DNA from 4 places in the Actimicrobium antarcticum genome. Region 4 is predicted to be linked to each of the others. Evidence: predicted binding sites of a transcription regulator. Region 4 holds the regulator's gene; each other region holds the start of a gene.
The links. The regulator sigma-54, encoded in region 4, starts transcription at its own class of promoters, with help from an activator protein. The targets are predictions, from matches to a motif close to TGGCANGNAANCTGCTTT.
Positions count from the first base shown of each region.

Region 1: the regulator sigma-54 is predicted to act here: its motif matches at 1,494-1,511, upstream of glnA (type I glutamate--ammonia ligase).
Region 2: the regulator sigma-54 is predicted to act here: its motif matches at 1,211-1,228, upstream of adh (aldehyde dehydrogenase).
Region 3: the regulator sigma-54 is predicted to act here: its motif matches at 1,482-1,499, upstream of cydP (cytochrome oxidase putative small subunit CydP).

Region 1 covers NZ_BAAAZE010000005.1:15,986-19,159, reverse strand. The annotation lists gene glnA (type I glutamate--ammonia ligase) at 1-1,376, opposite strand, end outside; gene ABD720_RS02990 (rhodanese-like domain-containing protein) at 1,743-2,207, shown strand; gene ABD720_RS02985 (TAXI family TRAP transporter solute-binding subunit) at 2,208-3,174, opposite strand, start outside.
Region 2 covers NZ_BAAAZE010000005.1:76,161-79,334, forward strand. The annotation lists gene ABD720_RS03250 (hypothetical protein) at 439-624, opposite strand; gene adh (aldehyde dehydrogenase) at 1,297-2,817, shown strand; gene ABD720_RS03260 (DUF779 domain-containing protein) at 2,962-3,174, shown strand, end outside.
Region 3 covers NZ_BAAAZE010000005.1:283,224-286,397, forward strand. The annotation lists gene ABD720_RS04145 (bifunctional protein tyrosine phosphatase family protein/NAD(P)/FAD-dependent oxidoreductase) at 1-165, opposite strand, end outside; gene ABD720_RS04150 (MBL fold metallo-hydrolase) at 193-1,083, opposite strand; gene cydP (cytochrome oxidase putative small subunit CydP) at 1,510-1,686, shown strand; gene ABD720_RS04160 (cytochrome ubiquinol oxidase subunit I) at 1,683-3,174, shown strand, end outside.
Region 4 covers NZ_BAAAZE010000014.1:89,504-92,677, reverse strand. The annotation lists gene hpf (ribosome hibernation-promoting factor, HPF/YfiA family) at 31-387, opposite strand; gene ABD720_RS17150 (RNA polymerase factor sigma-54) at 504-1,985, opposite strand; gene lptB (LPS export ABC transporter ATP-binding protein) at 1,998-2,741, opposite strand; gene lptA (lipopolysaccharide transport periplasmic protein LptA) at 2,750-3,174, opposite strand, start outside.

The DNA of each region.
Region 1 (3,174 bases), on a different contig from region 4:
GTCATGCGGAAGCGTGTGACTTCCTGCATTTTGAGTTCAATGTACGCATCGATCATGCTGTCGCTGAACACACCACCACGGGTCAGGAACTCGCGATCCTTGTCGAGGTATTCCAGTGCTTGCTCGAGTGACGAACAGACGGTTGGAATCAGTGCGTCTTCTTCTGGCGGCAAATGGTACAAGTCTTTGGAAGCAGCTTCGCCTGGATGGATCTTGTTTTGCACGCCATCGAGGCCAGCCATCATCAGTGCAGAAAAGCACAGGTACGGATTGGCCAGAGGATCCGGAAAACGTGTCTCGATGCGACGCCCTTTTGGATTCGGTACGTGCGGAATACGGATCGAGGCAGAACGGTTACGCGCTGAATATGCCAGCTTGACCGGTGCTTCGTAGCCAGGGACCAGACGCTTGTACGAGTTGGTACCCGGATTGGTGATGGCGTTGAGCGCGCGCGCGTGCTTGATGATGCCGCCGATGTAGTACAGCGCGAATTCGGACAGACCGGCATAACCGTCGCCAGCGAACAGGTTCTTGCCATCTTTCCAGATCGATTGATGTACGTGCATGCCGGAACCGTTGTCGCCAACGATAGGCTTCGGCATGAAGGTTGCCGTTTTGCCGTAGGTATGTGCGACGTTCCAGACCACATACTTCAAATTCTGGGTCCAGTCTGCGCGCTCGACCAGTGTCGAGAAACGGGTACCGAGTTCGTTTTGTCCAGCACCAGCCACTTCGTGGTGATGCACTTCAACAGGAATGCCCATGCCTTCGAGGATCAGGGACATTTCCGAACGCATGTCCTGCATGCTGTCGACAGGAGGAACCGGGAAGTAACCGCCCTTGACCGCTGGACGATGACCGGTGTTGCCGCCTTCGATCTTGTCGCCGGTTGACCATGACGCTTCTTCGGACTCGATCTTGACGAAGCAGCCATCCATGCCGACTTTCCAGCGGACGCTGTCAAAAATGAAAAATTCTGGTTCCGGGCCAAAGTAGGCGGTATCGCCCAGGCCGGATGATTTCAGATACGCTTCGGCGCGCTTGGCGATCGAGCGTGGATCACGGTCGTAACCTTTTCCATCGGATGGCTCGATGACGTCGCACTGCATGAACATCGTCGTTTCTTCCATGAAAGGATCGATGTTTGCGGTGTTTGGATCCGGCATCAGAATCATGTCGGACGATTCAATACCTTTCCACCCAGCGATGGAAGAACCGTCGAATGCGTGACCGGATTCGAATTTATCCATGTCAAAATGTGAAACGGGCACTGTGACATGCTGTTCCTTGCCACGGGTGTCGGCAAAACGGAAATCAACGAATTTGACTTCGTTATCTTTCGCCATTTTCAATACTTCTGCGGCCGTCATTGCCATGAGAATCTCCTGTGATTAATTGGGATACTACGAATTTGCGAAATGGTCGTGCGCCGAATGATGCATACAAAAGTAATTCACGGCAAAAAGAGGACGTCCAAAGCTCAGCGTGAAAGCATAGCAGATTCCATGCCATGAACTGCGGGAATTCCAGCGAATGAATGCCGTTCAAACCTCCTCGATTACCGGGAACGAGGGGCAAAAACCGGATTTTTGAAACATTTCATGAAAAATTCAAGATGCCGTTATGGTGCCAATTTCAGCCTAACTCCTTATTTTGGTGCGATTTTTTATCCACCATCTTTTTTGCACCACGATGAATCATTTTCAATCCAGATCGATCACTTTGTTTGAAGGGGAAACCGCATGAGCACCTACCAAGAACTTCTCAGCCTGGGCCGGGACCGCGCGGCGGCCGGACAATTGCCCTATGCGGGCGCGCTGACACCTGAAGAAGCCAATAGCGTCTTGCGCCTGAATCCGGATGCCCGCCTGGTCGATGTCAGAACCAATGCGGAGCGAGACTGGGTCGGCAAAGTCATTATTCCCGAGCAACAGCATTTATCCGTCCAATGGAGTTTGTATCCGGGAGCAAGCCCGAATCCCGATTTTCTGGAACAGCTCGGTACGAACGCGGACAAAAACACGCCGATCCTGTTCCTGTGCAGATCCGGCGTTCGGTCACGACATGCTGCCAAGTTGGCAACAGAGGCCGGCTATGCTCACTGCTTCGATATCCTCGAAGGCTTTGAAGGCGACCGCGATACGGATGGACACCGCAAGACCGTAAATGGCTGGTGCAAAGCCGGCCTTCCTTGGATCGGAGCATAGTCAATCCGTCGCCGGACCATTTTCAATGTCAATCACGCCCTGCAATCCGATAATGCGATTGCGCACGAAATTGATGTGACTGCGCAATCCATACAGCTCTTCTGCAAACGAAAGCGGAATGGAAATCTGGTTCACTTTTTCTTCGATCCCATTGAGATGGCCAAGCTGGAGGGCGTAGACTTCCTTGCGCTTGTTGTTGGGCACGTCTTCGATTGCCTGCTCGACCGAACGCAATTGCCCATACCAGCGATAGACACGTGACCGGACTTTCCAGACATACAGCGGAGGAACGATGCGTGACAAGGGAATAAACAAGGCGCCCACAGCCACCACCACGACCCACATGCGCTCCATGAAATTGGACAGCCAGAACGGAAAATAATGCTGCAAAAATGACGGGCCGGTCTTGTAATACTTTGCGGCGGCCGGCGCTACCGGCACTTCGGTATAGCTCGCGGTCGGGAATTCGCCCTGTCGTTGAAACCATCCGGCGCGGCCGTGGATCCGTGTCGCTGACTGGACGAACAAATCCACCAGCGCAGGATGAATGCCTTCGCGCGCCACCAACGTTGCCGTTGGCGCAATCAACTGGTAGTCACGTGCAGGCAAGTCACGTCCCAGATCGACAATGCCACGCGGAAGCACCACGTGCGACAGGAACGGAAATCGTCGGGTATAAGCCTCCGCTTGCGTGAAATCAAATAGTTTGATGCCCGGTGTCTGCAACAGCATTTGGATCAGCAGTTCATCCGGTGCGGAACTGAACACCATACCGTCGATCGTCCCTGCCAGTAACGCGACCGTCGCTGGCGTATTTTCCAGCGCACCCAGTTGCAGTTCGTCCGGTGCAACGCCGTTGACCGACAACAACTTCTTGAACAGTTGCGGCACCCCGGTACCCGCAGGCCCGACATTGATGTGCAATCCCTTCAGTTGATTGAGCTCGCTAATGTCATGGGTATCCCGA
Region 2 (3,174 bases), on a different contig from region 4:
TGTCTCTGGCTTGCGGTGGCAAGAAGCGCATTGGCGGGATTCGATAGTCCTTGCGTCTGGGCGGGAGGTTATCACCGATGTTTCTGGCGTGCGTAGTTGAGCTCATCACGCATCGCCGTCAGCAATCGTTGTGCCAAGCATCCAAAATCGTAGGTTGGGCTGCCAAGCCCAACATGCGTCAAGCTCCCTGCGCGGTGAGTTCTGCGGTAGCTAATACGGTTTTTGCTCCGTGGAGCCAAGCCGGGAGCGGCCCGGCAGCCGGTCACTTCTTTTTGCTTCGCCAAAAAGCAGTAACCAAGAAAAAGGCGACCGCAAGACCGCTGCCCTGCGGGTTCCCAAAAACCGGGTACGGCAAGAGGGAGGCCCGCAAACTCGCTGCGCTCAGACAGTGCGGGCCTCTGATCCTCTTGCCGTACCCGGTTTTTGGCAGCGGCCTTTTTATGCGGAATTCAACGTCAACACCAAGCCCAGCCTTGGAACCTGCGAGATGGTCGTGCTCGCTTTGCGCGAGAAAACTTCTTCGTCGTGATCGACATCGACTTCCAAACCAACGTCAAAGCCAGTTTCAAATTCAGTATCAAAACCAACGCCAAACTCAAAATCTACAAGGCTTTTACAAGCCATCTTTCTCGCGCAAAGCGAGCCTGGCCATCAATCAATCATCAAGGCTGGGCTTGGTGTTGACGTTGAATTCCGCATAAAAGGCCGCTGCCAAATACCGTGCCCGGGCAGGGGACAAGAGGGCCGCACTGTCTGAGCGTAGCGAGTTTGCGGCCCTCCCCCTGACCGGGCACGGTATTTGGGAACCCGCAGGGCAGCGGTCTTGCGGTCGCCTTTTTCTTGGTTACTGCTTTTTGGCGAAGCAAAAAGAAGTGACCGGCTGCCGGGCCGCACCCGGCTTGGTCGCGACGGAGCAGCAACCGTTTTAGCTACCGCAAAACTCACTGCGCAGGAAGCTTGACGCATGTTGGGCTTCGCAGCCCAACCTACGATTCGGCAACGTCACCGTCACTGTGTTTGCTGTTCGACGCCCACCTTGCGAGGGCTGGCTGCAAAGCCCAACCTACACACTGGCAACGGATTCGGCGCTGTAACTGTTCCACGCTGACTGATTCAATTTGGAACAGTCCCCCGGCAGACCTGTTCGAAAAAAAAACAGCGTCCCGCCACGAGGACGTCGTCAGCCCGCCAAACACCGCCACCACCGGCATGGCACGTTGATTGCTAAATATCGTTCGTGCAACAAGCACCCGGACAGCAAACCAGAGACACCACAACAACCAGGAGCACGACAACATGAACATGGCAGATTTCAGCAAGCTCGGTGTAAAGAACCCGTTCGCAGCGCGCTACGACAACTTCATCGGTGGCAAATTCGTACCCCCTGTCAAGGGCGAGTATTTTGAAAACGTCAGCCCGATCATGGGCAAGGTCTTTTGCGAAGTGGCACGGTCGACTGCGGAAGACATCGAACTCGCACTCGATGCAGCGCACGCCGCCAAGGCCTCCTGGGGCAAGACGTCGCTGGCCGATCGTTCCAATATCCTGAACAAGATTGCCGATCGCATGGAAGCCAATCTGGGCATTCTGGCACTGGCCGAAACCATCGACAACGGCAAGCCGATCCGCGAAACGACGCTGGCGGATATCCCGCTGGCGATCGATCATTTCCGTTACTTTGCCGGTTGCATCCGCGCCCAGGAAGGCAGCGTGTCGCAGATCGATGCTGAGACCTATGCCTATCACTACCATGAGCCACTCGGCGTGGTTGGCCAGATCATTCCGTGGAATTTCCCGATCCTGATGGCGGTGTGGAAACTGGCGCCGGCACTGGCGGCCGGCAACTGCGTGGTGTTGAAGCCGGCAGAGCAAACACCTGCATCGATCATGGTCATGATGGACCTGATCAAAGACTTGCTGCCACCAGGCGTACTGAACATCGTCAACGGTTTTGGTCTGGAATGCGGCAAGCCACTGGCATCGAACAAGCGTATCGCCAAGATCGCCTTCACCGGCGAAACCGGCACCGGTCGCTTGATCATGCAATACGCCGCACAGAACCTGATCCCGGTGACGCTGGAGCTGGGCGGCAAATCGCCGAACATCTTCTTTGCCGACGTGATGGACCACGATGACGCCTTCTTTGACAAGTGCCTTGAAGGCTTCTCGATGTTTGCGCTGAACCAGGGTGAAGTCTGCACCTGCCCGTCGCGCGTGCTGATCCAGGAATCGATTTACGACCGTTTCATGGAGCGTGCGCTCAAGCGCGTTGCCGCCATCAAGCAGGGCAATCCGCTGGAAATGTCGACCATGATCGGTGCGCAAGCGTCGCATGAGCAACTCGAAAAAATCCTGTCGTACCTCGATATCGGCAAGCAGGAAGGCGCCAAGTGCCTCATCGGTGGCGAGCGTCAGAACTTTGAAGGCGATCTGGCGGGCGGTTACTACGTTCAGCCAACCGTGTTCCAGGGGAATAACAAGATGCGTGTTTTCCAGGAAGAGATCTTCGGGCCGGTCGTGTCGGTGACCACCTTCAAGGACGAAGAAGAGGCGCTGGAAATCGCCAATGACACCTTGTACGGTCTCGGTTCCGGCTTGTGGACGCGTGACGGTTCACGCGCCTTCCGCGTCGGTCGTGGGATTCAGGCCGGTCGGGTCTGGACCAACTGTTATCACCTGTATCCGGCCCATGCCGCGTTCGGTGGTTACAAGCAGTCCGGTATCGGCCGCGAAAACCACAAGATGATGCTCGATCATTATCAGCAAACCAAAAACCTGCTGGTCAGCTACAGCCCGAACGCGCTGGGATTCTTCTGATTCAGCATTCGGCATGAGTCCGCTCCAGACAGTTGCGTCCTGCTATCAGGACGCGGATTGTCTGCAGCATGATCGATAGTGCGACACCATCACCGCCCGGCCTGACAGCATCAGCCCGGGCGGTTTTTTCATAGCGAGGAAATCATGACAGGCAACAGAGTCGATCGGGTCATCGCGACCGACAGTGCGCTGGAATTACTGGCGACGCTGCGCGCAAAATACGGACCGGTCATGTTCTTTCAGTCAGGCGGATGTTGCGATGGCAGTTCGCCCTTGCTGTATGCGCAGGGCGAGTTTCCGATCAGCGATAACGATGTCTATCTCGGTAATCTGGACCAGACACCGTTCTACATGGGG
Region 3 (3,174 bases), on a different contig from region 4:
CTGCGCGGCGCGGGCGATTTCGGCAAAGAGCGGCTGATCGGCGCCTTCGCCATCGGGTCGATTGCAGATGATGGCGCGGTAACCGTGCTGTTTCAGGAGGGCGATGTCGGCTGCCAGCAATTGCGGCGCAACCGATAGTCCTGACGTGAGGTGGCGAATGTCCATGTTGTCTCCGAATTTTTATTGGGTGAATCAGGCCGCGTTGAGCGGTATTTTCAAGTAACGCACGCCGTTATCTTCGGGCTCGGGCAAGTGACCCGCACGCATGTTGACCTGGACCGAAGGCAGGATCAGTGTCGGCATCTCCAGCGTGGCGTCGCGCTTGTTGCGCATCGCCACGAACTCGGCCTCGCTGACGCCGTTATGCACATGAATGTTATGGGCGCGCTGATCAGCCACGCTGCTGACGAATTGCACATCGCGCCCGCCGGGCAGGTAGTCATGGCACATGTACAGCAGGGTGTCGGCCGGCAGGCTGAGCACCTTATTGATCGATTGAAACAGCGTACGGGCATCGCCGCCGGGGAAGTCGCAGCGGGCGCTGCCGTAGTCGGGCATGAACAGCGTGTCGCCGACAAACGCCATGGTCTGGTCCTGATCCCGGATGACATAAGTCATGCAGGCCGGCGTATGGCCGGGCGTATGCATGGTGCTGCAGGCCAGCGAGCCGATGGCAAAGGCTTCGTCATCCTGAAACAGGTGATCGAACTGACTGCCATCACGTGCCATGCCGGCATCGGCATTGAACAGCTTGCCGAAGACCTGCTGCACCTGGGTGATCTGGCTGCCGATGCCGATCTTGCCACCCAGTTGCTGCTGCAAATACGGTGCGGCGGACAGGTGGTCTGCATGGACGTGGGTTTCGAGTATCCACTGCACGCTGGCACCGAGCTCGCGTACGCGGGCGATCAGCTTGTCGGCCGAGCGGGTGGTGGTGTGGCCGGACTTCGGATCGTAGTCGAGCACGCTGTCAATCAACGCGCAGTGTCCGGTGGTCGGGTCGAGCACCAGATAGCTGACAGTCCAGGTGTTCTGGTCAAAAAAGCCTTCAATCCGGGCGTGGGTGGGTGTGGTGAGCGCCATGCGGGTATGTCTCCTGTAAAAGCTGGTCTGTAGCGCCAGGCATCTTTACGCTTCGCAATAAGCGTACCAACCCAGCGATTCAAATTAAATCCGCACAAGCTATTGATTTAATGATGATTTATTTTTATTGCTGTCCGAGCAGGGAAGCTTGCGTACTGCCAGTGGCAGCAGCACTCAGCCAAATGGCAGCTAAGTGGCAGTTCGGGGCAGTCATGTGGCAATAACAGTGTGTTGTGTAAATGCTGGCCGCGCGGCGCCGGTCCGCTGGCATGTCATGCGACTGCCATCGTGACAGTGCATGTCAGCATGGCAGTGAATGGCGCTGCCATCTGGTTGGCGTGTCATTCGTAAAAATCCCAAGTCCCTGTTTTCAAAAGCATTCTTTTTAAGAAATGTTTTGGCACGAAACCTGCTGTATCGGGTGTCATGACCCCTGCCGACCGCCGCCTGCTGCGCCAACTGATCATCGCCGTGCTGATCAAGTTCATTGTCTTGACCGCACTGTGGTGGCTGTTCGTGCGTGACGCGAGCGTCACCGTCGATGCAGAGCGCATCGCCGACAGGATCACTGCAACAACATCTACTCAAGGAGCAGGAAAGTGATTTCAGAACAACTGGTGGACCTGTCACGGCTGCAATTTGCGGCAACGGCGATGTACCACTTTCTATTTGTGCCGCTGACCGTGGGCATGGTGTGGTTGCTGGTCATCATGGAAAGCGTGTATGTGATGACCGGCAATGTGATCTGGAAAGACATGACGCGCTTCTGGGGCAAGCTGTTCGGCATTAACTTTGCGCTGGGCGTGACCACTGGCATCACGCTGGAATTCCAGTTCGGTACCAACTGGGCGTATTACTCGCACTATGTCGGCGACATCTTCGGTGCGCCGCTGGCGATCGAGGGAATGATGGCGTTTTTCCTGGAATCGACAATGATCGGCCTGTTCTTTTTTGGCTGGAACCGGTTGAGCCGGCCGCAGCATCTGCTGGTGACGATGCTCATGGCAATCGGCACCAACCTGTCGGCACTATGGATTCTGATTGCCAACGGCTGGATGCAGAATCCGGTCGGCGCCGAATTCAGCTATCTGACCATGCGCATGGAAATGGTGGACTTCTGGGCCGTCGTATTCAACCCGGTGGCGCAGGCAAAGTTCGTGCATACCGTGTCGGCCGGCTATGTGACCGGATCGATGTTCGTGTTGTCCATTTCCAGCTGGTACCTGTTGAAAGGGCGCAATGTCGAGTTCGCCAAACGCAGTTTTCGGGTGGCGGCAGCGTTTGGTCTGGCATCGGTGCTGAGCGTGATCGTGCTGGGTGACGAATCCGGCTACACGGTAGGCGAAGCGCAGCAGACCAAGATGGCGGCCATCGAAGCGATGTGGGAAACCAAACCGGCACCGGCCGGCCTGACGCTGGTGGCCAGCATCAATGAAGCCGAATCAAAAAACAACTGGGAAATCGAAGTCCCGTGGGTCATGGGCTTGATCGGGACCCGCTCGGTCAGCAAGCAGATTCCCGGCATCCACGATATCAAGGCCAACAACCGGGAGCGCATCGTGCGCGGCATCGTGGCGGTCAAGGCACTTGAGACCTTGCGTACCCATCGCACCGATACCGTGGCATTGCAGGCATTTGACAGGCACAAAGCCGATCTGGGTTTTGGTCTGTTACTGAAAAAATATGTCGTCGACGTCAATCAGGCAACGCCCGCGATGATCGATCGTGCCGTCAATGACACGATGCCGCGCGTGACACCGATGTTCTGGGCATTTCGCATCATGGTGGGTCTGGGCTTTGCGATGCTGCTGCTGTTCGGGCTGGCGTTCCTGAGCACGATCAAGTCGACCTGCTCGCAGCGGCCGTGGCTGCTGCGATGGGCGCTGTGGATGCTGCCTGCGCCGTGGATCTCCTGTGAACTGGGCTGGTTCGTGGCGGAGTACGGTCGCCAGCCGTGGACCATTTACGGCGTGCTGCCGACCCACATGAGCGTCTCTACTCTCAGCGTCAACAACCTGTATGGCTCGCTGGCCGGCTTCATCGTGTTCTACACCGTGCTGTTGATCGTCGAGATGTTCTTGATGGTCAAGT
Region 4 (3,174 bases):
TTCATGCCGGTTTGTCCGGCAGCAGATCAGTCAGGAGGAGGATATCTCGACAACCGGTTCAGGGATGTGTTTGATGGCGTCGTGCTGATGGTCCTGCAGTTTGGTTTTGTACTTGATGACCTGGCGATCGAGCTTGTCGATCAGCGCATCAATGGCGGCGTACAGGTCCTCGGCAATGCTTTCTGCATGCAGGTCCTTGCCGCGCACGTGCAGGTTGATTTCTGCTCGTTGCCGTTTTTCTTTTTCGGGGAGTTTATCTACAGTCAGGATGACAGCGATATCAATGACGTGATCGAAATGACGTTTGATGCGTTCCAACTTGCTTTGCACATATTCACGGATGGCAGGGGTCACTTCGAGATGATGTCCACTGATTGTGAGATTCATACGGCGCTCCTTTGAATAGTGCCGCTGGAGGTTCGTTTTGTACCCGGATGGGCACTGTCGAACACAACGACAGGTAAAACATGACAAATGAAACTACGGAAAAACTTGGAAGAAAATTACAGTGCCTTGCGCAGGTTGACGGATGGGATTTTCAGGGCTTCTCGATATTTTGCGACGGTGCGTCGTGCCACCACCATACCCTGTTCTCCCAGCATGTCTGCGATTTTGCTGTCAGAAAATGGAATCTTCGGGTCTTCAGCTCCTATCAATTGTTTGATGAGTGCCCGTATCGCCGTTGAGGACGCTTCGCCCCCGGCTTCAGTGGCGACATGGCTGCCAAAAAAGTACTTTAACTCGAACATGCCATGCGGGGTCAGCATGTATTTCTGGGTTGTCACACGGGAGATGGTGCTCTCGTGTAAACCCAGTGTATCAGCAATTTCGCGCAAGACAAGAGGGCGCATGGCGACCGCACCATGCGAGAAAAAGTTCCTTTGGCGTTCAACAATTGCCTGTGCCACGCGCAGGATCGTATCGAAACGCTGACGCATATTCTTGATCAGCCACTTCGCTTCCTGCAGCTGCGATGTCAGTGAACCATCGCCTTTATTCTGCTTCAGGATGTTCGCGTACAGGGCGTTGACGCGCAGGCGCGGCATCACGTCGTGGTTGAGCATGACCTGCCAGCCGGCGCGGGTATGCTTGACGATGACATCCGGCACCACGTAGTCCGAGGTGCCGCTGCCAAAGATCGCGCCGGGGTGCGGATTGCATTGCCGGATCACGCATTGTGCTTCGCGCAGGTCTTCATCGTCACAGTCCAGCGCCTTCTTGAGCTTGCTGAAATCACGCTGCGCAAACAGCGTCAGATAGTGTTCGACGATGTCCAGCGCCATGCGCCGGGTCACCATGGCAATGCCGGGAAAACGCCGGATCTGCAGTGCCAGGCATTCGGCGGCATTGCGTGCGCCGACGCCGGCAGGATCGAAGCTCTGCAGCAGTTTCAGGGCGATCGTCAGCTCGTCGGCGTCGATCGCCAGTTCGGCCGGCAAGCGCTCGTGGATCGCCTCCAGCGTGTCTTCCAGATAGCCGTTGTCGTTGAGTGCATCGATCATCAGTTCGACCAGTGCCCGGTCGCGCGGATTGCGTACGGTGACCCGCATCTGCTCCAGCAAATGATCGCGCAGCGTCAGTTCATGGGCTTCCAGCTGGGGTCGCGCATCGTCGTCTTCCGGCGCTTTGGAGGTGCGCGCAACGTCGTCGAAGGTCCAGTCCGATTCGCTGCTGGCGGCGCCTTCCGGTGCCTCGTTGCTGACCTCGGCAGGCGCTTCGCCGTCGCTGCTGGGAGGGGCGGCATTGGCATCCTCGCTGGCACCTTGCTGGCGAATGCCGTCGGCGCCGATGGCACCATCGGCGAGCAGGCGTACCGAATGATCCAGCGGATCGTCGAGCCGTTCCAGTAGCGGATTGTCGGTCAGCATCTGCTCCAGTTCCTGATGCAGTTCCAGCGTGGATAACTGCAATAGCCGTATCGATTGTTGCAGTTGCGGTGTCAGCGCAAGATGCTGTGAGGTGCGGAGCTGGAGGGATTGTTTCATCGTGGTCCGGGCCTACATCCGGAAGTGTTCGCCGAGATACACCCGGCGTACCGACTCGTTGGCGATGATGTCATCCGGGCGTCCGCTGGCCAGGACAGCACCCTGGTTGATGATGTAGGCGCGGTCACAGATGCCCAGCGTTTCGCGCACGTTGTGGTCGGTGATCAGGACGCCGATGCCGCGTTCTTTCAGGAACCGCACGATGCGCTGGATTTCGATCACGGCAATCGGGTCGACGCCGGCGAACGGTTCGTCCAGCAGCACGAAGCGCGGATTGGTCGCCAGCGCACGCGCAATTTCGACGCGACGTCGTTCACCGCCGGACAGGGACAGAGCCTGGTTGTCACGCAGCTTGTCGATTTGCAGATCCTGCAGCAAGGTGTCAAGGCGCTGATCGATGACTTGCCGGCTCAGTGGTTTGCCTGCCTCGCGCTGTAATTCGAGTACCGCGCGAATATTGTCCTCGACGCTCAGCTTGCGAAACACCGACGCTTCCTGCGGCAGGTACGACAGACCCAGCATCGCCCGCTGGTGGATGGGCAGGCGCGAAATGTCGACGCCGTCCAGCCGGATCTCGCCAGCGTCCGATGGGACCAGGCCAACGATCATGTAAAAGGAGGTGGTCTTGCCGGCACCATTCGGGCCGAGCAGGCCGACCACTTCGCCGCTGCCTACCTCCAGCGCGACATCGCTGACGACCTGCCGTACGCCGTAACTTTTCTTCAGACCGCTGACGATCAGTTTGCTGGCAGTCATCTCGGCCGTCATTTGGCGGCACCCGGCGTACGTGGCTGGATCACGGCCTTGATGCGACCCGCGCCGGCCTTGCTGTCGGGGCCAGTCGCAGTGTTGTTGACCGAAAAAAATTCGCTGCGGCTGTCATACGAAATGAATTCGCCTTCGACTTCATCGGTCGGCTTGGTGCCGTCGAGTCGACGCATCTTTGCCTTTGAAAAAAGTTTGACCAGCTCGGTCTTGCCATCGTATTCGATCCGTTCGGCTTCACCTTCGATCCACAGGTCGGGTCCGCCATCGCGTTTTTGGCGGAAACTGGCCAGGCTGCCGGGCGCAGCGTACAGCGTGGCGAACTGGTAACCGGCAGCGTCCTGGGTGACGACGACGCGTGCGGCTTTCATCAGCAATGTCCCGCGCGTGACAATCACTGCGCCAGTGAAGGTATTGATTTGCT